3 regions of the Pseudoalteromonas sp. P1-13-1a genome follow, and region 3 is predicted to be linked to each of the others. Evidence: predicted binding sites of a transcription regulator. Region 3 holds the regulator's gene; each other region holds the start of a gene.
What was found. The regulator FliA, encoded in region 3, starts transcription of late flagellar genes. The targets are predictions, from matches to a motif close to CTAAAGNTNNNNNNNNNNNNGCCGATA.
Positions count from the first base shown of each region.

Region 1 (10,783 bases), on a different contig from region 3:
TAAACGATGCGTATGGCCCAATAGCAGGCGATAGCTGCTTACAACAAATGGCAGCACTACTTAATTCACGTACCCAAGGCTCTGACTATGTAGCACGCTGGAGTGGGGATGAGTTTTTATTATTGCTGCGCGATTTTAAGTGCAACATGATTGACAGCTATGCCTCTGACTTATGCCAAGCAATCGCATTAAATTCGTTTCAATTACCAAACGGTAAAACAACCAATATTACGGCTTCATTGGGGTGGTCTTTTTACCCACTGCCACTTTTAGGTGGGCAAGTAATAAGCTGGGAGACGTCGATAAACTTAGCCGATATAGCGCTTCATCAGGTTAAAAAACGCGGTGGTGACGGTGTCGCAAATATTACGTTTGATAAACAGTTAGATGCGTTTGAGTTTGAGCAAAATTCGAATGTTGATCAGCAGCTGGGTATTTTACAAAGTAATGGCTTAGCAGATATTAAAGTGTGGATGCGATAAAGTTAAATCGATACCTTTTATATGCGTGTTGGCTATTGATAGTTAAACCTAACGTATGAAGTAATGAGAAAGCTAAGCTGTAAAATGTTTAGGTAAAAAAAGGAGCTTAAAAGCTCCTTTTTTTATTTAATTAAGCGATAAACGATTTTATTGAATTTAAAATGCCTTGTTCGCCTAAACCCATTTCATCGTGCATTTGCGCTTGTGTGCCGTGCTTAATAAATTCATCAGGGATACCTAAGTTAAGCACTTTTAGGTTGGCTTTTTGCGCTGCTAAATATTCATTAACCGCTGAGCCTGCGCCACCACAAATAGCGTTGTCTTCAAGCGTTACTATTACATCATGAGTTTGGCTAAGCTCATCTAATAAACTTGTATCAAGTGGCTTAATAAAGCGCATATTAACTAGCGTTGCACCTAGCTCACTTGCAGCAAGTTGCGCGTTTTCAAGCAAAGTACCAAAGGATAAAATAGCAATTTTAGCGCCTTGCTTAATGGTATTGGCTTTGCCTATTTCTAGTAGCGTCATTTCGCTTTGAATATCGGCAGTACCGGCACTACCACGAGGGTAGCGAACTGCTACAGGGCAATTAGCCTTATAACCGGTATAAAGCATATGGCGGCACTCGTTAGTATCACTTGGGGCCATAATAACCATATTGGGAATACAGCGCATGAAGCTTAAGTCGTACGCACCTTGGTGTGTTTCGCCGTCGGCGCCCACAATACCTGCGCGGTCTATAGCAAAAAGCACAGGTAGTTTTTGCAGTGCAACATCGTGAATAAGTTGATCATACGCACGTTGTAAAAAGCTCGAGTAAATAGCTACAACGGGTTTTAACCCTTCACAGGCAAAACCGGCGGCCAATGTGACAGCGTGCTGCTCTGCTATAGCAACATCGAAATACTGCTCTGGGTGTTCTTTTGAAAAACGCACCATACCTGAGCCTTCACGCATTGCCGGCGTAATAGCCATTAACTTTTTATCTTGCTCGGCCATATCACACAGCCAATCACCAAACACCTTAGAAAAAGTGGCGGCGCCAGGTTTAGATTTAGGTAAGCTTGATGTATTAGGGTCGAACTTTGGCACACCGTGATAGCCAATAGGATCAGCTTCTGCCGGTTTGTAGCCTTTACCTTTTTGGGTTTTTATATGTAAAAGCTGAGGCCCTTTTAAATTACGCATATTACGCAGTGTATCTACGAGCATATTTACATCGTGGCCATCAATTGGGCCAATGTAATTAAGACCTAGTTCTTCAAAAAAGGTACCTGGAATAACCATTCCTTTAAGGTGTTCTTCTACTTTACTGGCAAGTTCTTTAACAGGAGGCACGCCAGAGAGTAACTTTTTACTGCCTTCGCGAATATTTGTGTAAAAGCTGCCAGATAAAATACGCGCAAAGTGGTTGGTTAACGCACCGACGTTTTCAGAAATAGACATTTCGTTATCATTTAAAATGATTAACATGTCAGATTTTACATCGCCTAAGTGGTTCATGGCTTCAAATGCCATACCTGCTGTAATCGCGCCATCGCCTATAACGGCAACAGTTTTGCGGCCTTTACCTTCTTTTTGAGCCGCAATAGACATACCAAGTGCTGCCGAAATAGAGGTACTTGAATGGCCTACGCTAAAGGTATCGTATTGGCTTTCTTCACGAAAAGGGAATGGATGCAATCCGTCTTTTTGACGAATTGTATGCATTAAATCGCGTCGGCCCGTTAAAATTTTATGCGGGTACGCTTGATGGCCTACATCCCATACAAGGCGATCTTCTGGTGTGTTATACACATAATGTAGAGCAACGGTAAGCTCAACAGTTCCTAAACCAGACGCTAAATGGCCGCTACTTTGCGAAACAGAGTTGAGTAAATAGTCTCGTAACTCGTTGCTAAACGCAGGGAGTTTATCTTGCGCTATATCGCGTAAGTGGGCTGGTTCGTCAACCAAGTTAAGTAATGGATACTTGCTACTATCAAGTGTCATGGTATTTATTTTATCCTTCGCTAACACCGGTGCTAACTTATTAGTTGTTACCGCTGTTGAGTAATAATGTCAGTGCTAAATGGCAATACGTATATGTAACACTCAATGGTCACGTTTAATCAGGTAGTTTGCCAGCGCCGCTAGAGTAGAGGTATCAGCATCTATTTTGTTTAATGCTTGATGTGCTTGCTCTATTAAATTTTGCGCCATTTGCTTGGCGCCTTGCATACCTAATAGGGCCGGATAAGTTGCTTTATTAGCAGCTAAATCAGAGCCTTGTGGCTTACCTAAAATAAATGTGTCACCTTCAACATCTAAAATGTCGTCGTGCACTTGAAATGCCAGCCCTATAGCATACCCAAAAACACGTAAGTTTTCTAAGGTTTGTTTGTCTGCTTTTTCGCTACATAATGCACCCAATGTAATGGCACAGTTGATTAAGGCACCTGTTTTTAACCTATGAATTCGCTCAAGCTGTTGTACTGTAATCATTTTATCAGTGGCTGCAATATCTAACCCTTGTCCGCCTACCATACCTTCAAGCCCTGATGCTTTAGCCAGTGCGCTGATCATTTTTACTTGGGTTGCCGCGCTGCAGGTAAATTTGTGAGCCGAGATTAGCTCAAAGGCTAATGTTTGTAGTGCATCGCCCGCTAAAATTGCATGCGCATCGTCAAACTCTATATGGCAAGTTGGGCGTCCACGACGAAGGTCGTCATCATCCATAGCGGGTAAATCATCGTGCACCAACGAGTAGCTATGAATACACTCAATAGCAGCAGCAAGGGTGTCTAGATCTTGCTTATTAGCTCCGAGCATTTCACCACTTGCGTAGACTAAAAAGGGGCGTAAACGCTTACCACCGTTAAATAAGCCGTACTGCGTGGCCTCTTTTACTGTGTGTGCGGTATCAAGGGGTTGATCAAAGTACTGTTGCAGGGTCTTTACGACATCTTGTTGAGCACATTCTATTTTTTCTTGTATGCTCACGGTTATTCCATATCGTTGTTAAAGGAAGAAAGCGCTGCTTTTTCGTCATTACCCATCAAAATAGACACTTTTTGTTCTGCTTGTTGTAATTTACCTGTTGAGGCGTTAGCTAAGGCTATACCACGCTCAAATTGCTTTAACGACTGTTCAAGCGATAAATCACCTTGTTCCATTTCACCAACAATGGTTGAGAGTTCTTCGAGTGCTTGTTCAAAACTTAGGTTTTCAGGTTTTTTAGTCGCCATGTTTAATTTCAGCCAGCATGATAAATTTAGGAGCCAATTTTAGGGGGAATGCTAAACTAGGTCAAAGGATGATCGTTGTTTTTTGAGTTATATCAGTTTAAATCGTATTTTTACCATGTATAAGATGCGTATTAGTGCTTACTGTGTACAATAAAATTAATCAGTCGCTAGGCGAGCAGGGTATCTTGATCTAAAATTAGGCCAAACACAGTGTTTTACACTTTTTTCAAAAATGGCTTAAGTATTTCAGTACCTTGCCGATAAGCAGTTAATAATAAAAGTTTGAATAACAAAGTATAATACTTTGGAGGAAATGTGGATTTAGCAACCATAATTGGGATCCTTGGCGCAATTGGTTTAATTGTCATGTCCATGTTTATGAGTAGTAGCGGCGAAATGGGTATGTTTGCCGATGCGCCTTCTAGTGTAATTGTATTTGGTGGCTCACTATTTATTGTGTTATCAAACTTTACCTTGTCACAGTTTTTGGGCATAGGTAAGGTTGTTGGTAAAGCATTTATGTTTAAAATCGAATCGCCAGAAGAGCTGATTGAAAAAGCAGTTGAACTTGCTGATTCGGCCCGTAAAGGTGGGTTTTTAGCCCTCGAAGAAGCCGAAATACCAAACCCTTTTATGCGCAAAGGTGTAGATATGCTCGTTGATGGCCACGATGCTGATGTAGTTCGTGCCACGCTTCAAAAAGACATTTCTTTAACTACAACTCGTCACGAACTGGGCGCCGGTTTATTTAAGTCACTTGCCGATATAGCCCCAGCAATGGGTATGATAGGAACGTTAATAGGCTTAGTTGCTATGTTATCTAACATGGATGACCCTAAAGCCATTGGCCCCGCAATGGCGGTGGCATTATTAACTACTTTATATGGTGCATTTTTAGCAAATGTAGTGGCTATTCCTATTCAGGTAAAACTTGAGCTTCGTAAAGACGAAGAGGCCATGAATCAGCGTCTAATACTGGATGCTATTTTAGGTATTCAAGATGGCCAAAACCCGAAAGTAATTGAAGGTATATTGAAAAACTACCTTGCTGAGTCTAAGCGCAAAGTAGATACCGAGGAGTAACCATGTCTGATCAAGAGTGCAAATGCCCACCCCCAGGTCTGCCTGCTTGGATGGGAACATTTGCTGACTTAATGTCGCTTTTAATGTGCTTTTTTGTACTTTTGCTCGCGTTTTCAGAAATGGATGTACTTAAATTTAAGCAAATAGCAGGCTCGATGAAGTTTGCATTTGGTGTGCAAAACAAAATAGAAGTAAAAGATATCCCTAAAGGGACCTCGGTTATTGCTATGGAATTTACCCCAGGTAAGCCTGAACCTACCCCGATAGAAACCATTCAGCAACAAACCGTTGAAATGACCCAGCAAATGTTAGAGTTTCAAGCGGGTGATGAAAGCTCAGCTGGTGGTAGACAAGAGCAACGTGGCGATAAGCGTGGTGGCGAGTCACGTAGTACATCGCAGCAGCAATCTTCAGAGCAAGCAACTTCAGCCGCCGATCAAGAACAAACTAACGAGTTAGTGAAAAAAATAGCACAACAGCTCGAAAAACAAATTATCGACGGTGCAATCGAGCTTGAATCTTTAGGACAGCAAATCATTATTCGTATCCGTGAAAATGGCTCATTTCCCTCTGGCAGTGCTTTTTTACAACCTAAATTTAAGCCCATAATTCAAGATATTGGTGAGTTATTAAAGGATGTACCTGGTGAAATTACGGTATCGGGTCACACTGATGATTTTCAGGTTTCAAACGAGTTATATATTAATAATTGGGACTTATCGTCAAAACGCGCGGTAGCAGTAGCAAGCGAATTACAAACTGTTCAAGGGTTTGATAAAAACCGCATGATGGTAGTAGGGCGCGCTGATACTCGCCCGCTAGTTCCAAACGATTCAAACGAAGATAGACGCAGAAACCGCCGAGTTGAAATATCAATTTTACAAGGTAAGGCCAAAGAGTCAGACCCTATTGATGTACGTTAGGTTATTGCCTAGCGTTAAACTTTAGTAAATTAGTTTCTTTTTAAGGTACTTTATCCCTTTAAGTATCTTGGCAATCTCATTATTTTAGCTTACAGTACATTTCTTTAACATATGTAATGGAGTGCCTGTGGAAACAATCAGTAAATATTGCGATATGCCGGGAAATGGTTCTGGTGGTGACGAAGATAAGACTAATGAATAACAATGCCAATATGGTTAAGTGAGTTACATTCTTTTCTTGAGCTAAGTTGGGTTTTATTTTTACTCCCTGCTATTTTTATTTTCTATCTAAGAAAAGATTATTTAGCACTCAGGTTTGTATGTATCACGAGTGCTTTTTTCTTATTCGGCGCTTTTATATATGAGCCTTTAAAAGCGTTGGATAAAGGTATAAACATATACAGATACGTTGTTTGGGCTTTTAATGATATTGCTTGGATGGCACTCATTGCTTACCTAGGTTTAAAAGATAAAGTTTACTTATGGCAATCTGTATTAGGTCAGCTTGTGGTTATTATGGCGCCTATATTACAGCTATTTAGAGTTGTAGATCGCCATTTATGGGATTTATCTTATAGCACTTTAATGTATAAAACGCTTTTGCCACTCATTAATATTTCTACTGTTGTAGTGTGCTATCTCCCTCTTATTTATATTTTAGTTAAAAATAAAGAATACCCGATTAATAGTAAATATAAAAACTCCCCACCCTTAAAATAGCTGTGCTAAACTACTGTTTATATAAACAGTTAATGAGCAGCTCCCATGAAACTCTATATCGCAGAAAAGCCATCACTTGGCAGAGCTATTGCTGATGCACTGCCTAAACCACATAAAAAACACGATGGCTATATAGAAGTGGCTAATGGCGACTGTGTCTCGTGGTGTATCGGGCACTTGTTAGAGCAAGCTGAACCTGATGATTATGATGCGCGTTTTAAAAAGTGGCAATTTGAACACCTTCCCATAGTGCCGGAGCAGTGGCAGCTCAAAGCAAAAACGAAAACACGTAAGCAATTAACTATTTTAAAAAAGCTAATTAAACAGGCATCAGTGCTGGTGCATGCGGGCGATCCCGATAGGGAAGGCCAATTGTTGGTGGATGAAGTCATAGAGCAAGCCAAAATAAGTAAAACCAAAAAGCAAAGTATTCAGCGTTTGCTAATAAGTGATTTAAATCTAGCGGCGGTAAAAAAAGCACTCAACCACATGCGTTCAAACCGTGAATTTATTCCGCTTAGTGTGTCGGCGCTTGCGCGTTCACGCGCAGATTGGCTATTTGGTATGAACCTTACGCGTGCTTATACGCTGGCGGGGCAAAAAGCTGGCTTTGGCAATGTGTTGTCGGTGGGTCGCGTACAAACCCCAATTTTAGGTTTAGTGGTTAATCGGGATAACGAAATAGCTAACTTTGTGTCAAAACCATTTTATGACGTGTTGGCGCATTTAATAACTCCTGAGCAGCAAAGCTTTGTGGCCAAATGGGTACCAAGCAAAGCCTGCGAACCGTATCAAGATGAAGAAGGGCGTGTATTAAATAAAGCACTTGCTGAAAATGTCGCCTCGCGAATAGCCAATCAACCAGCTGAAGTCACTGCGCTCGAGCAAAAACAAAAAAAACAAAGCGCGCCGCTGCCTTATAATTTATCGGCACTGCAAATAGATGCTGCAAAGGCATTGGGTATGGCAGCTCAGCAAGTACTCGATATTTGCCAAACGCTCTATGAGCGTCATAAGTTAATTACTTACCCTCGTTCCGATAATCGTTATTTGCCTAAAGAGCATCATTTAGATGCGCCTGCAATTTTAAAAGCAATTGCAGCTAATGGCGGTCAAAGTACTGAATTTGTGAATGGGGCAGACGCTAAAAAACGTAGCAAATGTTTTAACGATGCAAAAGTGGCTGCACACCATGCAATTGTGCCTACCGCCAAACAACTAAAAACAGCGACTCTGGCGCCTGATGAAGCAAAAGTATATCAACTTATTAGCAGGCATTACTTAATTCAGTTTTACCCCGATTATATTTATAACGAAACTAAAGTAGAGGTAACCATTGCGGGAGGTTTATTTAAAGCCAATGCAAAGCAAGATGTAAGCCTAGGGTTTAAGGTATTAATGGGCAAAGCCGAGCTAAAAGATGAAGCAACCTTGCCTCATTTAACAAAAGGTATGGCGCTTAACTGCACTAAAGGTGAAGTTGTAGAAAAACACACTACGCCACCGTCTCATTTTACTGATGCAACATTGCTGGCTGCCATGACCGGCATTAGTCGTTATGTAAAAGATTCACAAATTAAAAAAATACTCAAAGAGACTGATGGATTAGGTACAGAGGCTACCCGCGCAGGCATTATTGAATTATTATTTAGGCGTCGTTTTTTAAAGCGCGAGGGTAAATCAATTAAAGCCACACAAACAGGCCTGGCACTTATTAGTGTTTTACCAGAGGGCTTAGCTAGTCCCGATTTGACCGCTAAATGGGAGGCGAGCTTAGGCAACATTGCTCAACAAACAATGAGCTACCAACAATTTTTACAACCACTGCTGGTGGAGCTTGAAGGTTTTGTACAGCAAGCAGCTAGTTGTGATAGTCATGTATTTTCAAAGCTACCTAAAGCTCCGCCTAAAAAGCGCTTTGCTAAGCGTGGTAAAAAAACACCATTTAAAAAAACAAATTATAAAAAGAGCTCAGCAACCACTTAATTGCTGAACTCTCAAATACGGCTTACTTTTTATTAAATAACGCGACTGCAGCGTTACTCATGGCTTTTATACCGGTCGGTAATGCTACTTTATAATCTGGCGCAAATTTACTTGAGTGTAATGAGGGAAGTGTTTGGTTACTTTTCATCGCATTTGTATATTGCTGTTGGTTTACTCCACCTAGCCAAAATAACGTAATAGGAATGTTTTCGTCAGTTCTACCGTACAGCCCAAAATCTTCACCAGCCATAACCGCTTTTGTCTCAAGTACATTAGTTTCGCCAATTGCATCAGCAATAGCGCTCCTAACAATATTAGTTTGCTGAGGGTTGTTGTAAGTAGATGGAATAGATTCATCTTCATGAACGTGAACAACAGGGTAGTGCGACTTAGCAAGGCCTGCACTTTGAGCAATACCGGCTGTAATACGTTTTATAGCGGCTATTTGCGCCGTACGCACCTCTGGGTTGTAGCTTCTAAGCGTAAGCTGAAGTTTTACTTCATCGGAAATCACATTATGCTTTGAACCACCATGAATAGATCCCACAGTCACAACAGAAGGCTCAAGTGGAGAAAGCTCGCGACTTGTGATTGTTTGTAATGCTAATACCGTACGCGCAGCAATAACAACTGGGTCTACGGTAGTGTGCGGGTAGGCGCCGTGTCCGCCTTTGCCTTTTATAGTTATATCTACCGAATCAACACTTGCCATAGTGTATTCATTTTTCATTGATACCTTACCCGCAGGCACGCTGGCACTCACATGCAGCGCAATAACATGATCAGGCTTAGCATATTTACTAAATAAGCCTTCACTTAACATAGCTTTTGCGCCACCGCCAACTTCTTCTGCAGGTTGAGCAACCATCATTAACGTTCCTTGCCACTTATCTTTGTGGGCAATAAGTTGCTCAGCAGTACCAATAAACGAGCTCATATGTATATCGTGGCCACAGCCATGCATTACACCTACTTTATTCCCATGCTCATTGGTCACTTGTACTTTAGATGCATAAGGTTTACCGGTTTGCTCTGTGATTGGTAGGCCATCGGTATCAGTACGAATCATTATTGTAGGGCCGGTGCCATTTTTATAAATCCCTACCACACCATAGCCGCCCACCTTATCTGTTACATCAAACCCAAGTTTTGTTAATCGCGATGCTATTTTTTGACCCGTTTCTTTTTCATGATATGAAAGCTCTGGAGATTGGTGTAAGTCGAGGTAAAACTTTTCAATAGCTGGCATACTCTTAGTTAAATCTAAGTTTAGGGGCTTAGCATAAGTAAGTGGGCTTGCTATCATAAATGCTGCAGCTAGATAGGTGATTTTCATGTTTTCCCTCATTATTTGAAAGTATTTAATACTTGTATTTATTATGTTCGTCTCCATATAAAAACCTAAATAAATGAATATGGCAATTAATTCAATGAGCAACATAGTTAGTATCAACGCACAAAACCTTCAGCAAGTACTCGGTGAAACATCACAACAAAAGTTGGTGCTGCTTAACTTCCACTCGCCACAAAGTCCTGAGTGTATTAGCCAAATCGGCATATTAGAAAATTTAGCTACGCAATATAAAGACCATATTGTAGTGGCTAACCTTGATTGTGACGTAGAACAAGCACTTGCCTCGCAATTAGCGCAGCAGGTTGGTTTGCAAACCTTACCTACACTTGTATTGTTAAAAGATTCAGCGCCAGTCGATTTATTAGCGGGCGTGCAAACAGACGCGCAAATTCGCGAAGCCCTGAGTAAGCATTTACCAGCGCAACAGGACCTACTTCTTGAACAAGCAAAACAAGCATTGTTAAAGTCGGATCTAAATGCTGCATTTAATTACGCAAAGCAAGCGTATGAAATAGACAGTGCAAACGCCCGTATAAAGCTTGTATTAGCTGATATATGTATTCAAATACATAAGCTAGATGATGCTCAAGCACTTATTGATACAATTGACGCCCAAGAGCAAGATGCTTACTTTCATAACATAAAAGCAAAATGCGAAGCGGCCCTCGAAGCTACCGACTCGCCAGAGATAAATGAAAAGCAATCTCAAGTAGAAAAGCACCCAAATGATTTAGACTTAAAAACAGAGCTAAGCCAATTGCTAAACGATGCAGGACGAAAAGAAGAAGCACTCGAAACACTCTTCAGCGTACTTAAAAAGGATCTTAACTTTAATGACGCTAAAGCAAGCTTTTTAGCAATTATCGCTTCTCTACCAGATGGAGATGCACTTGCAGCGAAATACAGAAGAAAGCTATATAGTATTTTGTATTAATACCCGTAGTTAATAAATTAACTAAAAAGCACCTTATAGGTGCTTTTTGCGTTTTATACATCGTTATATTTAA
Region 1 is NZ_LKDV01000013.1:101,798-112,580, forward strand. Features, by position in the region: gene AN391_RS10290 (ligand-binding sensor domain-containing diguanylate cyclase) at 1-482, shown strand, start outside; gene dxs (1-deoxy-D-xylulose-5-phosphate synthase) at 613-2,475, opposite strand; gene ispA ((2E,6E)-farnesyl diphosphate synthase) at 2,578-3,465, opposite strand; gene AN391_RS10305 (exodeoxyribonuclease VII small subunit) at 3,468-3,710, opposite strand; gene pomA (flagellar motor protein PomA) at 4,026-4,793, shown strand; gene AN391_RS10315 (flagellar motor protein MotB) at 4,796-5,716, shown strand; gene AN391_RS10320 (hypothetical protein) at 5,921-6,436, shown strand; gene AN391_RS10325 (DNA topoisomerase III) at 6,482-8,422, shown strand; gene AN391_RS10330 (M20 family metallopeptidase) at 8,445-9,758, opposite strand; gene AN391_RS10335 (tetratricopeptide repeat protein) at 9,853-10,710, shown strand.
Region 1: pomA (flagellar motor protein PomA) is a predicted target of FliA. The motif match lies at 3,947-3,973, and genes of this name have one in related genera.

Region 2 (10,783 bases), on a different contig from region 3:
AAGTAAATCTATATCTGAGTTAATGCGCAAACGCGTAAGCTCTTTATGTAGTTTGAATGTATCTAGTTTTTGAGAAAAAAATAGCTGCTCTGCCAATGCCACCAGCTCAACACTGCTATATAAACTCACTGTTACCTTACTGGCATGCTCTTTTATTAGTGTATGAGTATAGTGGCTTGCCACTGTGGCAGGGGTTGCTAATAAGCCGATGTGCTTTGTGCGGGTTTCTTCAGCAGCAGGTTTTATTGCCGGCACTACGCCGACTATAGGTATTGATGTAATTTTGCGTACTTCACTTAAGGCTGATGTAGAAGCTGTATTGCAAGCTATAACAATAAGATCGACACCAAGCGCATTTTGCTCAATAAAATAAATGAGTGAGCATAAGCGGCCTATAATAGTTTGCTGAGTTTGCGCGCCATAAGGGAGTAATGCATTATCCATAAAGTAGCTGTACTGTGCATTTGGAATACGCTTTTGAATATGCTCAAGCACAGTGGTGCCACCTATACCTGAATCAAATACCATTATGTGGGCTGACAAACTTTGGTTCCTACTGTTTACTAAGAACGGCAGTTTGCCATGAGGTTTTTATAAAAGAAAGCAGTTTAGCTTTGCTCAGACTTTAGTGCGTCGAGTGACTCGCCCGCTGAATTCAATTGGTTTAGGTTTTCAAACATTGCTTGGGTGTAATCAACGAGCTGATCGACCGCTGCTTGATCTTGGTTTAGCCACTCTATAATACCGGCAAGCTGATCTTGTAGGCCTAGTTGCGATGCTTTATCAAATGCATTTTTTAGATCGTCATTAAAAGGTGCGATCGCATCGGCTACCTCTTTTGTTGGGTTTGGCTGATATTGCTCATAACTTTTAACGGTAGCAACTGTTTTTGTTTGGCGAAGATCCATTGAAAATGCAACAAGTTGCTCACTGCCTAAACTCAGTTCTTGCGCTTTTTCAAACGCTTCATCTAAGTCACCACTAAAGAATGTTTTACTTACTCCTTGTAGCTCTTCCATCATGGCATTAATAGCATTTTGCTCTTGTTCGTTTAAATCACCATTAACTGACATTGAAAAAGAAAGCTCACGAGATTGCGACGATGAACTGGCAAACGATTCGCTGTTATTACTTTGCTGATACCCGCTCGCTGTTTGCGACTCATATGCATCTGCAAAGCTAATACTGACCTCATCACCTTCGGCTGTTGTAAACTTATACTCGGCGTTGCTGCTCATACTTACATATTGTGCTTGGCTTACGCTTACACTGGCCGGTTGTGGATTAAATAGAGTTTGCTCAAACTCATCAAGTCCTTCAAAAATGCCTTCTTTTGACTTATCGATGCCCTCTTGCATTTCTTCGTTAAATACACCGGTGCCTTTCAGTTCATCAACCGCTTCGTCTATACCGGTTTGAACCCCAGTGCGCGCATCGTCTAACATATTTTTTAATTTATCGTCATCAGCTCCATTGGCTTTGGCTTTATTAACTGCGCCAGAGACAAAGTCGAGTACATTTTTTACTATTGCATCAAAATCGAATAAAGGTTTATCGGCTTGTTTTTGCTCAACAGGTAAACCTAGCTGCTCTGCCATTTTGTCGCCAAGCACTTTTGCAGCAAGCTCTCTGCCTCGCTGTAATGAACTTTCTTGCGGAGATTGGATTGTTGGCTGCTGTAGCGCCTCTTTATTATTGAATTTGTTTACGTTGTTGTTTGGCGTATAGCCATAATTACCGATTTTCATGATCCACCTCCGTTACGAACTTAGCTCATTATCGGCTAATAGTGATAAAACTAAAGTGTATGTTTAAAAAAACAGCAACTTTATTATCAGCAAAACTAGACAAATACTGCTCGCTCCCTACAATAGCGCCGATAAATAGATCTCATAGATAAGGTAGTAGCATTAATGGCAGTGATTAAAATAGATACCACACAGTACGATACGCAGCTAACTGAAAAAGAGCAGCGTATTACGTCGCAATTTAAGCGATTTGGTGTGCAAGCGTTAGAGGTGTTTAGCTCTGAGCCAATTAACTACCGCCAACGTGCTGAATTTAGAGTATGGCACGATGGGGATGATCTATTTCATATTATGTTTGATCAGGCCACGAAAGAAAAAATTCGCGTCGACACCTTTGACCCTGCCGCGCCATTAGTTGGTGAAGTTATGCAGGTGATGATTGATAATTTAAAGTCGTGTGAAGTATTACGTCGTAAGCTGTTTCAAATCGATTACTTATCATCATTAAGTGGCGAGATTTTAGTAAGCTTGCTTTATCACAAACCACTCGATGATCAGTGGCTAACTGAAATAAAAGCCCTGAAAGAAAAACTGAGCAGTAAGTACAATATTGACTTTATCGGTCGTGCGCGCAAGCAAAAAGAAGTACTAGGCAATGATTTTGTTACTGAGCGTTTAACCGTAAACGGCCAGGAGCTTATTTATCAACAAGTAGAAAATAGCTTTACGCAACCTAACGCTAAAGTGAATATAAAAATGCTGGAGTGGGCACAAGACTTATGTAAACCACTTAGTAATGACCTACTGGAGCTTTACTGTGGTAATGGTAATTTCTCTATTGCATTGGCGGGTTCATTTAATCGCGTATTAGCGACTGAAATATCTAAGTCTTCTGTGCATTCAGCGCAATACAACATTGCTAAAAATAAAGTAGATAACTTAGATATAATTCGCATGTCGAGTGAAGAGTTTACCCAGGCAATGAATGGTGAACGTACCTTTTCGCGTTTAGAGGGGATAGATTTAAAAAGTTACGATTGCCAAACTATTTTAGTCGACCCTCCACGTGCAGGTATGGATACCCTTACGTGTGACTTAGTGGCCAACTACGAGAACATTATTTATATATCGTGCAACCCAGACACGCTTGAGCGCGATTTAGATCATTTAACCCGCACTCATCATGTTAAGCGCTTTGCGATATTTGATCAGTTCCCTTATACGCATCACATAGAATCGGGTGTTTTCTTACAAAGAAAATAGTGAGTTTAATTTAAATCACTTCCATAAAAAAAGCTCCCTCAGGAGCTTTTTTTGTTTTAGCAAATCTTATTTGTTCGCTAAATAGTTAATTAATTTACTAATATCTTCTGGCGCGGTAATACCAGACTCACGGCCTAGGTTTAATTTGTATTTACCATTTACGATAAAGGTTGGTACGCCACGTAGCGCGCCTTTTTCTTTAAAGTAATTTTGGTCACGTTTCATTTTAGAGCTTAATGTACGTACCGAGAAGCTTTTGTATAGTTTATCAAACTTATCGCCATCAACGCCCTGCGCTACAAACACATCTTTTACATCTGCAAGCTCGTTAAATTTAGCGCGCTTAGTGTGGATATGATTAAAAATAGCCGCAACAATTTTATCTTTTTGTGGAAGTACTTCCGCGGTGGCTAACGCTTGGCTCATCATTTGTTGGTTTTCTGGATCGCGAACACCGACAAAATCAACATGGCTCTTTTTAAATTTAACGTCTTTGTCTAGCTTTGGCTTAAACTCCCCAATTAATGCTTCCATGTTATTACAAGCAGGGCAATAAAATGAGAAAAACTCTTTTACCTCTGGCTTTTTAGTGGCACGCTCTGCAACCACATCGTAATGTACGCCTTCTTCATAAGTGGCAGCTACACTGCTAGCAGCCATAGGCAGTAGTAATGCAAGTAAACCTGCTTTAACTAATTTGATCATTGTTATTGTTCTCCGAGATTAAAGTGTCAATAAAAACGCAACTAACTCATTCAGTTCTTGCTGGTTATTAATGGTGTTAATGTTTATTTTATATTTATCGTTTACGATAAAGGTAGGCACACCAGTTAGCGCACCTAGTTTTGAATATTTATTTTGTTTGTCTTGCATTGCACGCTCAGCTGAAATAATTGGCATGCTGGCAATGTCCTGATCAAACGTTGCACTATCGATACCGTTAACTTCAAGTAATTTTTTAACGTCTTTCATTTGCGTTAACGGTGCACGCTGTACATGAATACTTTTAAAAATTTGGTCGCTGATACTTTGTGCTTGACCGTGCTTTTTAGCGATTAAGTAGGCGTAGCTTAAGTTGCTTTGTGCCTGTGGTGATACGCCACCTAAAAAATTAACGTGGTTTTTTATAAATTCAGTGCCCGCAGGTAGGCTTTTTTCAATTGCCTTTGCAACAGGCTCAAATTTAAAACAATGCGGACAGTAAAACGAGAAAAATTCGGTTACTTGCGGCTCTGCGCTTTTTTCTACATCAATAACAGTATATTGGTTATCGGCTTCAAACTGTGCAGCAAAGGCTGCAAATGGTAAGCATAAAATTAATAGGCTCAGTTTCAATTTTTTAAGCATTGGTATCTCGTGTACTTTTTAAATAAAATTTTATGGCAATAACTTCAGCGGGGCTTCTTGCAATGCGGCAAGTTGCTCTTTGAGCGCTAAAATTTGTTGCTCCCAGTATTTGTCTTCAGCAAACCATGAAAAGTTCCGTACGAACGCCGGATCGCTCCATCGCTTGGCTACCCAACCCATATAATGAATAATACGCATTGCACGAAGCGGTTCAATTAATTTGAGTTGAGTGTGGTCAAAATCACAAAACTCTTCATACGCATTTACAAGGGTGTCTAACTGTAACAGCTGTGTTTGACGATCGCCACTGAGCATCATCCATAAATCTTGAATGGCCGGCCCTTGGCGAGCGTCATCTAAATCAACAAACATAAGTGCTTCGCCTGCCCATAAAATATTACCTGCGTGGCAATCACCATGTAAGCGTATCGTTTGCACATTTTTATACTGAGCTTGCGCTTGCTCAATAACCAAGTCCAATATGGTGTAAAAAGCCGTGCTGATCCCCATAGGTACCAAATTACTTTTTTGCAGATGAACTTTAGCTGTATGCAAATATTCTTCGCAGCTAAACGTGGGTCTGTGTTTAAATGCTTTGCTTTTAGCTACTTGATGCATACGGCCAATTAAACGACCCATTACATCAAGCTGATCTAAGTTATCCACCTCAAACTGCCGCCCGCCTACGCTTGGAAATAACACAAATACATAACCTTGGTGCTCAAATAAGCTTTCTCCGTTGTGCTTAATGGGTGCAACAACGGATACTTCAGCCTCGGCAAGCTCGTATGCAAAGTCATGCTCTTCTTGTATTTGCGCTTTGCTCCAGCGCTCAGGTCGGTAAAACTTAACAACGTAGCGCAGGCCATCTTCCGCCTTAAATTGGTAGACTCTGTTTTCGTAGCTATTAAGTGCTAATAAACCTGACTCTGCATATACACCAACGCTTTCTATTGCATCGAGAATTAAGTCGGGCGTTAAATCTTCAAAACTAAATTTACTCATGGGCTTCTTAATGTAAAAAGCGGGTTACCCCGCTTTTGTTAGTATTTTATCGCGCTTTAAAAAAGTTACTCGGTTGCGATATGCTTTCATCGGGGTCATTAACCGGTGAAAGTACAAAGTTAAACTCCGTCATTGGCGCTTTTAAATCATACGGGTCCATCACAAGTGACAGTGGCACATTATGCGATTGCCCAGCTTGCACTGTAAATGTTTGTTTGCCAATGTACTTAAAGTTTTCAAGGCCTTGAACATCAATATTAAAGGTTTGCTCGTACTGCGCCTTGTTGATTACTTTTAATGTATAGGTGTTTTCTACCAAGCCATTAAAGTCAACACGATACAATTGGTTACGGTCTCGTATTATGTCAAAGTCCATAGGCTTTCTAAATGCAATGTTAGCCACCAGCGCACTGGTAAGCACCACCAGTATGACCGTGTAACCTATGATTTTAGCTCGCAGTGGGTTGGTTTTATTTTCAGGTGTTTCGAGATTACGCTCTGTAGTATAAGAAATAAGACCACGCGGATAATTCATTTTATCCATTACACCATCGCAGGCATCAATACATGCACCACAGTTAATACACTCGGCTTGCAAACCATTACGGATATCTATCCCTGTAGGGCACACCTGCACACATAAGTTACAGTCTATACAGTCGCCCATTTCTAAATCTTCGTGGGCAATTTTACGCGAACGTGGGCCTCGGCTTTCGCCGCGTTTTTCATCGTACGTTACGGTGTAAGTGTCTTTATCAAACATAGCCGATTGAAAACGCGAATAGGGGCAAATGTGTAAACACATAATTTCGCGCATCCACCCTGCGTTAGCGTAGGTACACGCAGCAAAGAAAATAATACTTACCAGCGCGTAGCCACCTACATTAAAAGTAACAAAGTCAGGGAGTAATTCACGGATAGGCGTAAAGTATCCGACAAACGAAATCGCCGTATATAAGGCAAATAAAACCCAACTGGTGTGCTTTGCTGTTTTTCGCCAAAACTTATCAAAGTCCATCGGGCGTTGATCTAGCTTTTTACGCTGATTCGCTGTGCCTTCAAACTTTTCTTCAAACCAAATAAATATAAAGGTCCATACCGTTTGCGGGCAGGTATAGCCACACCATACTCTTCCATAAAAGGTAGTAACCAAAAAGAGTGCAAACGCGGCCAACATAAATATAAAGGCTAATATAGTGAAGTCTTGCGGCCACAGCGTTAGCCCAAAAATATTGTACTTTTGACCTACTAAATCAAATAACACAGCTTGCTGGCCATTAAAATTTATCCAGGGCAAAAGCATAAAAGCAAGCATGCCTAAAAAGCCTATACGCTGTCTAAGTAACTGATGAAGCCCTTTTACTGCGCGAACATAAATTCGGTTACGTGGGTTAAACCTGTCGTCTTGACGGCTTAAATCCGGTTGTTGGATTTTAACCTCTGCAGGTATATTCTTTACTTTAATTTGCTTGTCCATCGAAGTTCCTCAACGCCGCTTGGAAATAAAAACGTAGCAATATGTGCGTATTCTATACTGTAACTGTAGTTCGTTAATGGTAAGTGTGATTAGTTTAAATAATCAGCTGTTTGAATACTTTCAGATATTTCAGAAATATCTAACTGCTGTTGGCTATTATAACAATGCTGGCTAAAATTACAGGTATAGATTGCTAATAATTTATTCATCTCAGTTACTTGCTTTTAAAATGCAGTTTATTACACTGCTTGCTAAAATTACCCCATTAAGATCAAGGTTTACGCATTTATGAAAAAATTTATTATATTGGTCATTTTGATCCTTGCGTTTTTTACTATTGATCACCCATTAGTTAAAGAGCCCCGCGAAAAGCTATTAGGTGAAGGTGTGGTTTTTTTAAGTGATGCGAGCAAAATAAACCGTAGCCCTGCAGCCAATATGGCTAAAAACCGTATTAGCAGTGCATTAAAACTATCTGAGTCTGAGAACGAATATATTGAAAAAACCTTTACCACTGATGATTCAGTGCAGTTATTTCATTTACGTTATTGCCGCGAGCGCGACTTAAATTTATATTTTTACGAAGAGCGTTTAAATACAGTGTGTAAAATTGTATCGGATGCATTAGAACAAAAGAGAGCTAAGTAGTGGATTTTTCGCAGCTAAACAAAAAAGCGAGTGACTCTTTTCAGAAACAGCGCACAATACTTAAAAAGCTATCGCAAGGAAAAACCTTATACTGTGAGCAGTGCGGCGAGGTGTTAACACTCGATTTAGCCACCAATGAACCGGGTAAAGGCGTTGTTAAGTGTAAAAAAGGCTGCACTGATATTATTTTAGAACTTGGCGCTTAATTATCCTAAGCGCCGTTTAATACCTAAAGGCTACTCTTCCCACCCTTCATCTGTAATCAGCCCACTGTTTATGGCCACCACCTCAATTAGCTCGGCAAAACCTAATGCAAAGTCGCCCATTGATTCGTACTGATACTGATATAAGGCTTCGAGTGTCATGTTGTTTTGCTGCGCAATTTGCACTCTTGTTTGCTCATCAACAGCAAAAAAGCTAAGCGTACTTAGCGCACTCTCTAGTGCTTCTTTGTACTGAGGCTCTAACGCAGGAGCTGTTAATAGAGGTTGTGCGTATTCTTGAGTAGCACGTAAAAAACCTTCACTCCAGGCTTGGGTATACTCAAGGTCAAAATCAGCGGGTAACTTGTAACCGGTTTCAAATACTTGCTCACTAATTTGATGGTACAACGCCATAAATAAAAACAGTATTTCTTCGTCTAAATCGTTAGCCGTATTAGGCACAATATGCGCTAACCACTGGTGAACTTCTAATGGGCTTGGCGAGCAAATAACCCCAAATAGATAGCCTTGGCTTTGTGTTAATGACATAGCCTGAGGTTGTGTACTCAAAAATGCACTTAATTGCTGTGCGTGTTGTTCGTTAAACTGTGGTAATTGCATTAAATCTCTTTTGTTACATTAAAAATTAAGTGGGTAGCGGCCCTGTGCATCAGGGCGGCCTAAAAACTTAACCGCGTCGTGCACATCTTTGGGTAAGCTGGCATCAGGTTTAACATAGCCTGCTACTTTAAAGTCAAAGTTAGCTTTAAGTGTTGCGTCGGCTTCAAGGCCTAAGGTGTTTTCTGGGTCGACCAAAATGGCTATATCGCCCGACTTACAGCTTAACATGCCACTCAGTGGCCCAATATTAAACCAGCCATTAAAGCCTTTAACATCAATATTTGGGCTGGCAATCTCGCCTTTTAATGACTCACAATAAGGCACACCTGAGGTGTACTCATTCAGCTCTAAAATAACACGACCTTTGGCGGTAGCCGGTATAGGTAATGTAATACGTTGCATGGCACGCTCTACGGTCGAGCGAATTATACCATCGGTAACGGTAACCACATTATTAAATAGTCCGTAATTCACATCAGCATAGCCCGAAATATCGCTACGCTCACGCGGGTTACCAAATTTTAAGTTAGCATTTAAATTGCCAGTAAGTAACTGCAAGCCAGCAATATCCCAGCGAACATTATTTAGCTGTTCGTCTTGATAGCGCACCTGCATCATTTGACCTTGCCACACAGTCCCTACGGTTTGGCCTATTTCAAGCTGCTTTGGTAGGTACGGCTTAGCTAGGTCTAACGCAATGGCCGCTGGTAATTTCATTATGCAAAACACAATAAAGCTAATAAAAAATACCACTGATAATATTATTATTTTTTTCATTCATTACTTCTCTAGTACTAAGCGGCTTACACGTACAAACCCTGATTTATCATCTTTGCTTAAATCCAGGTTCTCTACTCTTAAGCCATGCTGATTAACCAGTTCATCTAACCATTCTATTAATTGATTAAACTCTACCGAATCAAGCGTTAAACGTAACGAGTTATCGTTAGGCTGCATTTTACTAATAGTAATACGGTAGCGACTACGCGTTGAATTAACCACTTGGCTAATGTTTTGATTGCTAATTGCCTGCGTGTTACCCGCCGCTTTTAACTTTACTATGCTTTGATCAACCCATACGAGCAGCTCTTGTTGAGTGACATACGACTTTTTGGCTTTATCTATGGCGTTATTTAAAGGTCTAAAAATGCCCATTACTAAAACAAAAACAACAAATATACCACCAGCAACCATAATCAATTGCTGCTCTTGCTCTTTTAATGAGTGCCAGTATTGCATTATTTGCTTTTTCATACTGCACCTCGCAGTTTTATTTCGCCTACTACAAAGTCGCCATCGTTATTTAACGACCCTTGTTCAACCGTTAATCCTTGTTGCTCCAGTATACTTTTTACTTTACCAAACGTTTGAAAATCTTTTGCGCGTGCGCGTATTCGCAGCTCATTACGGCGTTTATCGTAACGTAGGGTTTCTGGCGTAAATTCGCTTACTTGCGAAAACACGCCAACTAATTCGCTGGTCAAATCTAAAAACCCGGCTTCACTTTCGCCATTAATGGTTTTAAGCGCGCCCCTGATTTGGCTTTTAATTAAGTTAGGGCGTACTTTAGTTCCGGGAAAAGCTTTTTGGTATCTATCCACTACCTGGGCTTTAGCAAGCTCAACACGCGAGTTAAGTTGATTTAGTTCAACCAACTTTATGGCAATGGTAGCAAATAAAGCAACACCGGTGATAATGGCTGCGCCCCGCCAATAACCCCACCACAGTGCACTTTTCTTTTTAAGCTGGTACATACCTTGGCGTAAATTAAATTTAACGCTGGTAAGTTGTTTGGCAAATAAGGCCAATGGTAAATCGTAGTCGCTTGTTTGCGCAATGAGGTTAATACTTTCAGGAAACTGATTAGCTGGACTGTAGTGCTTTACGCTCGGCTCACCAAGCGCACTTAAGTAATCCCTTAGCCAGCTATTTTCAACAGCACTAATTTGCCAATCGCCTCTTTTAAATAACCACTGATCATTAAGCTCTATGGCGGTTAATGTATCATCCTCGCTGGTAGGTAGTAGCAGGGCATCTGGTAAAATGGTGTATACCGCCAAATTATGCTCTGAAAATAAAGCAAGCCAAGCCTCAAACCACGCGCGGTCAGTTAGGGCAACTTTAATTGCATGCTGCTCATTAATCATGGTGGGCTCGCCAATTGCGACAAATAGCTCGTCTATATCGCACGCAATATCTTCTTCAAGCATGTATGGCAACGCTTGCTCTAACTTACGATTCCATTTAGTTGGCAACGCCACTATTTTAAGCTGCACCTGATCGCTAGGCAGTAATACCACCACCTCGCGGGTTTGCGCTTTTTCACTTAGCTCACTTAAACGGCTTGCATCGGCTAATTCCCCACTGGCAATTATTTCTTGTTCTTGTGGTGAATAAATTAACCAATTTAATTTATCTTGCTCTGTTTGACCCGTGCGGATCAGCAGTATTTCTGTCACTGTACGCCTCCA
Region 2 is NZ_LKDV01000045.1:14,223-25,005, reverse strand. Features, by position in the region: gene murI (glutamate racemase) at 1-543, opposite strand, end outside; gene AN391_RS18645 (DUF5610 domain-containing protein) at 609-1,748, opposite strand; gene trmA (tRNA (uridine(54)-C5)-methyltransferase TrmA) at 1,914-3,011, shown strand; gene AN391_RS18635 (thiol:disulfide interchange protein DsbA/DsbL) at 3,078-3,716, opposite strand; gene AN391_RS18630 (thiol:disulfide interchange protein DsbA/DsbL) at 3,735-4,358, opposite strand; gene AN391_RS18625 (serine/threonine protein kinase) at 4,389-5,363, opposite strand; gene ccoG (cytochrome c oxidase accessory protein CcoG) at 5,410-6,840, opposite strand; gene AN391_RS18615 (hypothetical protein) at 7,129-7,488, shown strand; gene AN391_RS18610 (hypothetical protein) at 7,488-7,694, shown strand; gene AN391_RS18605 (UPF0149 family protein) at 7,725-8,312, opposite strand; gene AN391_RS18600 (type II secretion system protein N) at 8,331-9,089, opposite strand; gene gspM (type II secretion system protein GspM) at 9,093-9,566, opposite strand; gene gspL (type II secretion system protein GspL) at 9,563-10,771, opposite strand; gene gspK (type II secretion system minor pseudopilin GspK) at 10,768-10,783, opposite strand, start outside.
Region 2: AN391_RS18645 (DUF5610 domain-containing protein) is a predicted target of FliA. The motif match lies at 1,778-1,804, and genes of this name have one in related genera.

Region 3 (10,783 bases):
CTATTGTTGTTACCCGCCAAAATGAATCGCATAACATGGGTGAACAATTTAAAACCCAGTTAGGTAACGAAAAATCTTTATTTATTGCCTCAGGCATTTTGATCATTATGGGTTTAGTCCCGGGTATGCCTCACATTGCCTTTTTAAGTTTAGGGGCATTACTTGGCTACTTAGCTTACTTTACGCAACAACAAAAACTAAAAGCCGCCGCGTTAGCAGAGCAAGAAGCACAAAGTGGTGCTGCACCCGGTACTGGTGTAGCGAATAAACAAGAACAAAAAGAGCTTGGCTGGGACGATGTACAACAAATAGATGTAATAGGTTTAGAAGTTGGTTACAGACTTATTCCACTGGTTGATCAATCTCAAGGTGGTGAGCTGCTTAACCGCATTAAAGGAGTGCGTAAAAAGTTATCTCAAGAGCTTGGTTTTTTGGTGCCACCTGTGCATATACGCGATAACCTAGAATTAGACCCTAATGCATACCGCATCACCATGATGGGTGTTTCAAGTGGTGAAGGCGAACTAAAACATGGCGATGAACTGGCCATCAACCCAGGGCAAGTATTTGGCCCTATTAAAGGGGTTGAAACCAAAGACCCTGCATTTGGCTTAGATGCGGTATGGATAAAGCCTGATCAAAAAGACGAAGCACAGTCACTAGGTTACACCGTGGTTGACTCAGCCACTGTGGTAGCCACCCACATTAGCCAGTTATTAACTAACAGTGCCGCATTATTACTAGGGCATGAGGAGGTTCAAAACCTGCTTGATATGTTAGCTAAAAGCCATCCACGTTTAGTAGAAGGGTTAGTGCCAGAAGTACTACCACTGACAACCGTTGTAAAAGTACTGCAAAATTTATTAAACGAAGGTGTGGCTATTCGTGATATGCGCTCTATTGTTCAAACCCTTGTAGAGTACGGCCCACGTAGCCAAGATGCCGATGTTTTAACAGCTGCAGTGCGTATTTCGCTGCGCCGTTTAATAGTTCAAGACGCTGTGGGAATGTCATCAGAAATCCCTGTCATAACCTTGGCGCCTGAGTTGGAACAGATGTTGCATCAGTCATTGCAAAATGCAGGCGACGAAGGTGCCGGAATAGAACCAAGCCTTGCTGAGCGACTTCAAACATCATTAAACGAAGCGCATCAGAATCAAGAAATGGCCGGAGAACCTTCAATATTGCTAACGTCAGGAATGTTACGCACTGTGTTATCTCGTTTTGTTAAGTACACCATACCGGGTTTAAGGGTGATGTCTTATCAAGAGGTACCAGATGAAAGACAGATTAAGATTGTCAGCTCAGTAGGCCAACAATAAAGATTTTAACAGGGGTTGAACCATGAAGATTAAACGTTTTTTTGCCAAAGATATGCGCACCGCACTGAAAGAAGTTAAAGATGAGCTAGGTGTTGATGCCGTTATTATGTCGAACAAAAAACTCGCTAATGGTGTAGAAATTGTTGCCGCAGTAGATTACGACAAAGCAGCCCCTAAAGCCGCAGCACAACCACAGGCAGCGCCTGCTCCGCAAAGAGCCGTGCAACAGCCTACTCATAACTTTGTAAAGCCAGAGCCTAAGCGTGCGCAACCTGAGCCACAAGCAAAAGTAGCTGATAGCTTACAAGCTTTATTAGAGCGTCAGTCGCCACGCCCTCGCTCTCCTGAGCTAGCCTCTATGTTTTCGCAATCAGGTATTGATACGTCTGAGCATTACCAAGAGCCAGCACAGCCACGTACGACAAATATGTTTGCTCGCGAAAATGAAGCGCCAAAACGCATGCAAACCCAAGCAGACAGCCTAGGCTTTGATGACTTAGATCAAGACTTTGACGATTTAGATGCGCCGGTTGCACCGCGTAGTCAAGCTAATAACAACGAAAGCGCCCAAATGAGCGCGATGCGTGATGAAATGAACGCAATTCGCCAGTTATTAGAACACCAAGTATCGGGTTTAATGCAGCAAGATATGGCACGTCGCGACCCTACACGTGCATGCATGATTGACCGTTTAGTTGGCATGGGAATAGATAAAGACGTTGCAGAGCAAATGGCGTGTTTTATCCCAGATGACGTATCGCGTCAGCAAGGTTGGAAAGCATTATTGCAAATGGTTGAAGATCAAATGCAAACCACCAATAACGAAATTCTTCGCCAAGGGGGTGTGTATGCCCTTGTTGGGCCTACTGGTGTAGGTAAAACAACCACAGTTGCTAAACTTGCCGCATTAGGCGCACAAAAGTATGGCGCCGACAAAGTTGCCCTAATCACCACTGATACATACAGAATTGGTGCGTATGAGCAGCTTGCAACGTATGGTCGTATTATTGGTTGTGGTGTTAAACAAGTAAAAGATGCCAATGAATTAGCCGAAGTTTTATATCATTTACGCAATAAGCGTCTAGTATTAATTGATACAGCGGGTATGAGCCAACGTGATTTACGCCTTACAGAGCAATTAAATACGTTAATGCGCAACCAGCGAGTAGATATACGTAGTTATTTAGTATTAAGTGCCACAGCACAAATAAATGTACTGCAAGAAACCGTAAGACATTTTAAAAAGGTTCAGCTAAGCGGTTGTATTTTCACTAAGTTAGATGAATCATTAAGTTTAGGTGAGATTATTAGTATAGCGATTCAAAATCGTCTTCCAATAGGGTATCTTACTAATGGTCAGCGTGTACCAGAAGATATTCGCGTTGCAAATGCTGAAAAACTAGTAAAAAAAGCTGAGCAATTGTATTTAAAAAGAGCAAAAGCACAACATTCAAGGCACCAAGCAGTGGCGCCAAGCACAGTAGGGATGTATGATTAACACAGTATTAGATCAAGCAAGCGGCCTGCGCAAAATGAGTCAAAACAACAACAACGGCGTAAAAGTTATCGCTGTCACTGGCGGTAAAGGAGGGGTGGGTAAAACCAACGTCTCTTTAAATACTGCTATTGCTTTAGGGCAGCAGGGTAATCGTGTATTAGTATTAGATGCCGATTTAGGCCTAGCTAATTGTGATGTAATGCTAGGACTACGTGTTGAAAAAAACTTATCTCATGTCCTTTCAGGCGAGTGCGAACTTGACGAGATTTTAGTTGAAGGCCCAGGCGGTATTAAAATCGTGCCTGCTACATCCGGCTCGCAAAGTATGGTGGAGCTAACCCCATCTGAGCATGCTGGGTTAATTCGTGCCTTTAGTGAGCTTAATACAGAATTTGATATTTTAATTGTAGATACCGCCGCTGGTATTTCTGACATGGTGCTGAGTTTTTCTCGTGCAGCGCAAGATGTCATGGTGGTGGTGTGTGATGAGCCGACCTCTATTACTGATGCCTACGCGCTTATTAAAGTACTTAGCCGCGAGCATGGCGTTTATAAATTTAAAATTGTTGCAAACATGGTGCGCAGTATGCGCGAGGGCCAAGAGCTTTTTGCAAAGCTCTCTAAAGTAACAGACCGCTTTTTAGATGTGTCTATGGAGCTTGTTGCGACTATTCCATATGATGAAAATATGCGTAAATCTACGCGTAAACAAAAAGTAATTGTCGATCTTTTCCCTAACTCACCAGCAGCAGTCGCGTTTAAAACATTAGCGACAAAAGCAGTAAAATGGCCTATACCTAATCAACCTTCAGGACATTTAGAGTTTTTCATTGAGAAGCTAGTAAACGGCTGATTATGACAACATCGGTGAAAAGAGCTATGGGATATCAATCAACACAAAATTTAAATGTGATTGTTGAAAAGCACGCGTCGCTTGTCAAAAAAGTGGCGTGTCATTTGATAGCTCGTCTTCCTCCTAGCGTTCAGCTCGATGATTTAATTCAATCAGGAATGATAGGCCTTATTGAGGCCTCAAAAAATTTTGATGCCAGTAAAGGGGCAAGCTTTGAAACGTTTGCTGGTATTCGCATTCGCGGCGCTATGCTTGATGAAATGCGCAGAGGGGATTGGGCACCACGTTCGGTGCACCGTAAAAGCCGATTAGTAGCCGAAACTATCACAGAATTAGAAAATAGCTTAAATAGAGAACCAAAAGATACTGAAGTAGCTGAAAAACTTGATATTTCGCTAGAAGAATACCATCATATTTTAAATGATGTTAATTCCAGTAAAGTGCTTGGTATAGAAGACCTAGGGGTAGATGAAGATGTTATTAGCCCTGCAGGTCAAGATTTAGCGCTAGACAAACCATTTAATAATGTTAAAAATGAACGGTTTAATAATTCATTGTTAGAGGCAATAAAGTCTTTACCAGAGCGAGATGCAATGGTGCTTTCTTTGTATTACAACGATGAAATGAATTTAAAAGAAATTGGGCATATACTCGATGTAAGTGAATCGCGTGTAAGTCAGATACATGGTCAGGCGATGATTAAGCTCAAAGCAAAAATCAATGACTGGATAAACTAGTAGTAAGTAAATTATAGGTTAAGACCTCACCGGAGGATGTTTTGGATAAAAACATGAAAATTCTTGTTGTTGATGATTTCTCTACAATGAGACGTATTATAAAAAATCTGTTGCGTGACCTAGGGTTCACGAATGTTCAAGAAGCTGACGATGGTTCTACAGCATTACCTATGTTGCAAAATCAGGTTTTTGACTTTGTTGTAACCGATTGGAACATGCCAGGCATGCAGGGTATTGACTTGCTAAGAGCCATTAGAGCTGACGAAAAATTAAAACATATTCCGGTTTTAATGGTGACGGCAGAAGCTAAAAAAGAACAAATAATAGCGGCAGCGCAAGCAGGTGTTAATGGCTATATTGTTAAGCCATTTACTGCTGGTACTTTGAAAACTAAATTAGAAAAAGTGTTTGAACGCTTAGGTTAATGAGAGGAGAGGCTTATGTCAGCACCAGCTGCGCCTCAAATTACTTTAGAACAAGCTCGTCAGCTCGTCGTTTTTTTAGAAAATGGTGAGCAAGATAAAGCTGACCAATTAATTTTAGATACTGCCTCTCAAGAGCAATCGCAGCTTTTTGCTGAAGTAGGTAAGTTAACACGCCAATTACACGAAGCCCTTAAAAGCTTTGAACTTGATACGCGTTTAACCGATTTAACCACTGATGCAATACCGGATGCGAAAAAGCGCTTAAACTATGTCATGGAAATGACAGAAAATGCAGCTAATAAGACAATGGATGCGGTCGAAGCAAGCCTTCCTATTGCGCAGCAGCTAGCAGATGAAATTGCACATATTAAGCCTACTTGGGATAGGCTTATGAACCGCGAAATAGAGCTGGGCGAGTTTAAAACCTTATGCCACAGCATCGACAAGTTTATGAACAGCTCTCATCATAAAACTGATGAGTTGCAAACTTTAATGACCAATGTACTAATGGCGCAGGATTTTCAAGATTTAACAGGCCAGGTTATCCGCCGTGTAATTGAATTAGTCAGAGAAGTAGAAGAAAGTTTAATCCACCTTTTAACAGCATTTGCTGCACAAGATGACAGCATTGTTGAAAGTAAAGAACAACAAGAAACAGAAGAACTGGTTGCCGCACAAACATTAGCAGGTCCTGAAGGCCCTATTATTGATAAAGAGTCGCGAAATGATGTTGTATCTGACCAAGACGAGGTCGATGACCTATTATCAAGTTTGGGCTTCTAAGAGGAGAGTAACTGCATGAGCTTTGAAGTCGATGAAGATATTTTACAAGACTTTCTTGTAGAGGCTGGAGAAATCCTAGAGCTTTTATCTGAACAGTTAGTTGAGCTAGAAAATAACCCAGAAGATACTGAGTTACTAAATGCTATTTTTAGGGGCTTTCATACCGTAAAAGGGGGGGCAGGCTTTTTAGCTATGACTGAGCTTGTTGATGCCTGTCATGGTGCTGAAAACGTATTTGATCTTTTACGCCAAGGGGTTAGAACTGTTAATTCAGAATTAATGGATGTGATTTTACAAGCACTAGATACCATTAATGAAATGTTTGCCACTATTCAAAACCGCGAACAGCCAGACCCAGCAGACCCTCAATTATTAGAAACCCTTCACAAACTTGGTCAACCGCCTACGGATGACGAGCTTACTGAAACAGCCCCCGACGTTGTTGAACAAGAACCCGCTGCTCCCGTTAGCGCAACAGATGATGAAGACCCATTTGCATTTGATGAACTATTTGATGCGGCAGGTTCAAGCCCTTCAGCAGATAGCACGCAAATTGATGAAATTACAGAAGATGAATTTGAAAGCTTACTCGATGAGTTACACGGCAAAGGCCAAAGCCCGGTGTCGCAACCAAGTGCAAGTGCAGAGCCAGATTCAAGTTCAGATATTACCGATGATGAATTTGACAGTTTATTAGATGAATTACACGGTGTAGGTAGTTTTGGTCCTGTTGCAGGAGATACCTCAAGCAGTGAGCCAGAAGTAAAACACACAGCACCACCGGCGGCTGTTGCAAATGATAGCGGTGATGATGAAATCAGCGATGATGAATTTGAAGCACTGCTTGATGAACTGCACGGTAAAGGCGCCGCACCAGAATCAAAAGAAGCTGACACACCTGCACCGCAGCCACCTAAGGCTGCACCTGTAGCACAAACGCCAGCAAAACCTACGCCAGAAAAGCCTACGCCAGCACCTGCAGCAAAACAAGCTCCGGCGGCTAAAGCCGCTGCGCCTACACCTAAAGTGGCTGAAAAACCAGCGAGTAGCGCTGCACCTAAAAAAGCTACGCCTCCACCTGCTGAAACCACAGTACGTGTTGATACAAAGCGTTTAGATCAAATAATGAATATGGTTGGCGAGTTGGTATTAGTACGAAATAGGTTGGTCAGTTTAGCGACCAATACAGACAGTGAAGCGATGGGTAAGGCGATATCAAATCTTGATGTGGTCACTGCTGATATTCAAGGTGCAGTAATGCAAACGCGAATGCAGCCTATCAAAAAAGTGTTTGGCCGATTCCCTCGCGTAGTACGTGACTTAGCCCGTAGCTTAAATAAAGAAATTGATTTACAGCTTGTAGGTGAAGAAACCGATTTAGATAAAAACTTAGTTGAGGCACTGGCCGATCCGTTGGTGCATTTAGTACGAAACTCAGTTGACCACGGTATTGAAATGCCAGCAGCGCGTGAAGCTGCGGGTAAGCCTAGAACTGGTAACGTTACATTATCGGCTTCGCAAGAAGGCGACCATATTTTGTTAACCATTAAAGATGATGGTGCAGGTATGGATGCGGAAAAACTGAAAAAAATAGCGATCAGTAAAGGCGTTATTGACCATGATCAGGCAAGTCGCTTATCAGATACAGAAGCGTATAACTTAATATTTGCACCAGGCTTTTCGACCAAAGAAGAGATATCTGATATTTCTGGCCGTGGCGTAGGCATGGATGTAGTAAAAACTAAAATTACGCAGCTTAATGGCTCTGTGAGTATACAGTCAGAGTTGGGCGTAGGGACTATTTTAGAGATAAAAGTACCATTAACACTGGCTATTTTACCTACGCTGATGGTTATTGTTGGTGAGCAAACGTTTGCGTTACCACTTGCTGGTGTGAGTGAAATATTCCACTTAGATTTAACCAAAACCAATGTGGTAGATGGTCAGCTTACAATTATTGTTCGTAAAAAAGCGATACCGCTATTTTACTTAGAGCATTGGCTAGTTAAAGGTGCTGATTGTTCTCAGCGAAAAGCGCAAGGTCATGTGGTAATTGTACAAATAGGTACTCAGCAAGTTGGCTTTGTGGTTGATTCATTAATTGGCCAAGAAGAAGTTGTTATTAAGCCTCTTGATGCGTTATTACAAGGTACGCCAGGAATGGCTGGTGCAACAATTACATCTGACGGTGGTATTGCGCTGATTCTGGATGTACCTAATATGCTTAAGCATTACGCAGGATAAAATGTAGGCATACCTGTGTATGCCTACACATAAATTTAATAAGAGAGCGCAATGGCCGTAAAAGTTTTAGTTGTTGACGATTCCAGTTTTTTTCGCCGTCGAGTAAGCGAAATTCTTGAACAAGACAGCGGTATTGAAGTAATAGGTTTTGCTGTTAACGGTAGAGAAGCCGTAGAAAAAACAGCGCAGTTACGTCCAGATATGATCACCATGGATGTAGAAATGCCTGTGCTTGATGGTATTAGCGCAGTAAAAGAAATTATGGCGAGTAACCCAACGCCAATACTTATGTTTTCTTCATTAACTCGCGACGGTGCAACCGCAACTTTAGATGCACTTGATGCCGGAGCTATGGACTTTTTACCGAAAAAGTTTGAAGACATTGCACGAAATAACGAAGATGCAATTAAGTTATTGCAAGCTAAAGTGAAGGAAATTGGTCGCAGGCGTGCACCGCGCCCTGTTAGGCCATTAACATCAAGTAAGACTACTGCTCCATCTGCAAGCAAACTTGCCACAACAAGCTCATCGCTTAAACAACCTGATAGAAGCTTTCAACGTGCTGCCCCAGTGCAGACAACAACTACATCCAGTATGCCCACGCGTGCCAGCGGTAAACACTATCAAATAGTGGCTATTGGCACTTCAACTGGCGGGCCAGTTGCTTTACAAACTATATTAACCCAATTACCTGCTAACTTTGCACACCCTATTTTGTTAATTCAGCACATGCCGGCGGCATTTACGCCTGCGTTTGCGGCACGTTTAAATAGCCTTTGCAAAATACGCGTTAAAGAAGCGCAACAAGGTGACAGGCTAGAAGCCGGCACAGCCTACTTAGCCCCAGGTGGACAGCAAATGATGGTAGAGGGGCGAAGTGGTAACAAAACGTTGCGTGTATTTGAAGATAATAGTGAACGTATAAGCTACAAACCAAGCGTTGATGTGACTTTTGCAAGTGTTGCCAAAAGCTACCAAGGAGATGTACTTGCTATTGTTTTAACCGGCATGGGCGCTGATGGACGTGATGGCGCGCGAATGCTTAAGCAATCTGGCGCAACAATTTGGGCGCAAGATGAAAAAAGCTGTGTTGTATACGGTATGCCTCAAGCTATTGCCAACGCTGGGCTTGCCTCTGAGCATTTAGCGTTAAACGACGTAGCAGCAAGAATAAAAAGAGAGACTGGTTGTGGATAAGCTCTCTGTTTTAGGGTTAATCATTGCGCTGAGCGCTATAGCGATTGGTTACTCTTTAGAGGGGGGCGTTGTCACGGCGTTATTTAATGGCCCTGCACTTATTATTGTACTTGGCGGCACCTTAGGGGCTGTTATGTTGCAAACGGCCATAAGCACCTTTAAAAAAACGCTAAGCATGAGCCATTGGGTGTTTTTTTCACCCCAGTACAATATTGAGCAAGCCATAGAGCAAATTAAAACGTGGTCGCATAAAGCTCGTCAGGAAGGGTACTTAGCGCTTGAAAAAGAGGCACTTAGTCACCCAGATCCTTATGCAGCAAAAGGGCTTAGTTTACTAGTAGATGGGTGTTCGGAGCAAAAGTTACGCGACACATTAGAAATAGATTTAATGCTTGAACGAGACCGCTTACTTGAAGCAAGTAAAGTGTACGAAGCCATGGGCGGATATAGCCCAACTATAGGTATTTTAGGGGCTGTACTTGGCCTTATTCAAGCAATGTCATTTATTACCGACCCTCAAAAGCTAGGTGCAGGGGTCGCCACCGCATTTATTGCAACAATATATGGGGTGGGTTTAGCTAACTTATTATTTTTACCTATGGCCAATAAGCTTAAGCAGCGAGTAGATCAAAAAATGCTTTACCATGAAATGATGGCCGAAGGGGTGATTGCTATAAGCCTTGGCGAAAGTCCTATAAACATAGAATTAAAGCTTGAAGCTTATCGCACAGAGCGCCCCAATGTCGTGGTAGAGTAACTTTTATGTTACGCCGGCGCTTACGTCAATCAGCTGAAAAAAATCAACATACAGAACGTTGGTTAGTCTCTTATGCTGATTATATGACCATTATGTTTGCCTTTTTTGTGGTTATGTATGCCATTGCCATAAATAAAGAAGAAAGTTTTCAAATCCTCTCAGACTCCCTAGAACAGGTTTTTGACAAATCAGCAAGGCAGCAATCGCAACAAGGTGAGGGCGTTACTGGTGAAGGGCTACTTACTGACCGTGTTACCCCAGAGCAAGAGTTATTGTACGGTGAGAGCATTCAAAAACAGGAGTCTGGCCCAGAGCTGCTAGATGGACATAGTGATACCAGCAATATAAAACAAAAACATTTAGGTAAACCACTCGATAGTCTGTTAACTAAATTACATTCAGCACTTATTGATGAAATTCGTGATGGAGAAGCAAGTTTAGAGCTCAACCAAGATTGGCTTATTATTGAGCTAAGTTCAGGAATGCTCTTCTCAAGTGGTAGCTCTGTGGCCCACGCGCGAGCAAAACAAGTCGTAAAAATTGTAAAAGATATTATTGCCCCAGTAGATAACTACATAAGGGTAAGAGGTTACACAGATAACGAAAGTATTCGCAATGAAATGTTTCGCTCTAACTGGGAGTTGTCAGTTGCACGGGCGACCTCTATTTTAGTTGAATTAGAAGCGTTAGGAATTAACCCAGCTAGAATGGCAATCGAGGGGTATGGGCAATACTCACCTTTTGCCGATAACGACACCGCAGCGGGTCGAGCAGAGAATCGTAAAGTTGTTATTGCGCTTTCTAAGTATGGCTTAGTACAACAAACCACCGAAAATGAAGCTGAGCCTGATGAGCAAGTGCAACAAGCTGCGCCTGAGCCAGAGGTCGAACTTCCCTCTGATGATAACTCTATTAAAATAATTCGTTTACCTCATGGTGGCATCAGAATCACCACGCGCAATGAACA
Region 3 is NZ_LKDV01000022.1:23,099-33,881, forward strand. Features, by position in the region: gene flhA (flagellar biosynthesis protein FlhA) at 1-1,322, shown strand, start outside; gene flhF (flagellar biosynthesis protein FlhF) at 1,345-2,820, shown strand; gene AN391_RS13760 (MinD/ParA family protein) at 2,813-3,673, shown strand; gene AN391_RS13765 (RNA polymerase sigma factor FliA) at 3,700-4,410, shown strand; gene cheY (chemotaxis response regulator CheY) at 4,452-4,835, shown strand; gene AN391_RS13775 (protein phosphatase CheZ) at 4,851-5,618, shown strand; gene AN391_RS13780 (chemotaxis protein CheA) at 5,634-7,862, shown strand; gene AN391_RS13785 (chemotaxis response regulator protein-glutamate methylesterase) at 7,914-9,059, shown strand; gene AN391_RS13790 (flagellar motor protein) at 9,052-9,816, shown strand; gene AN391_RS13795 (flagellar motor protein MotB) at 9,822-10,783, shown strand, end outside.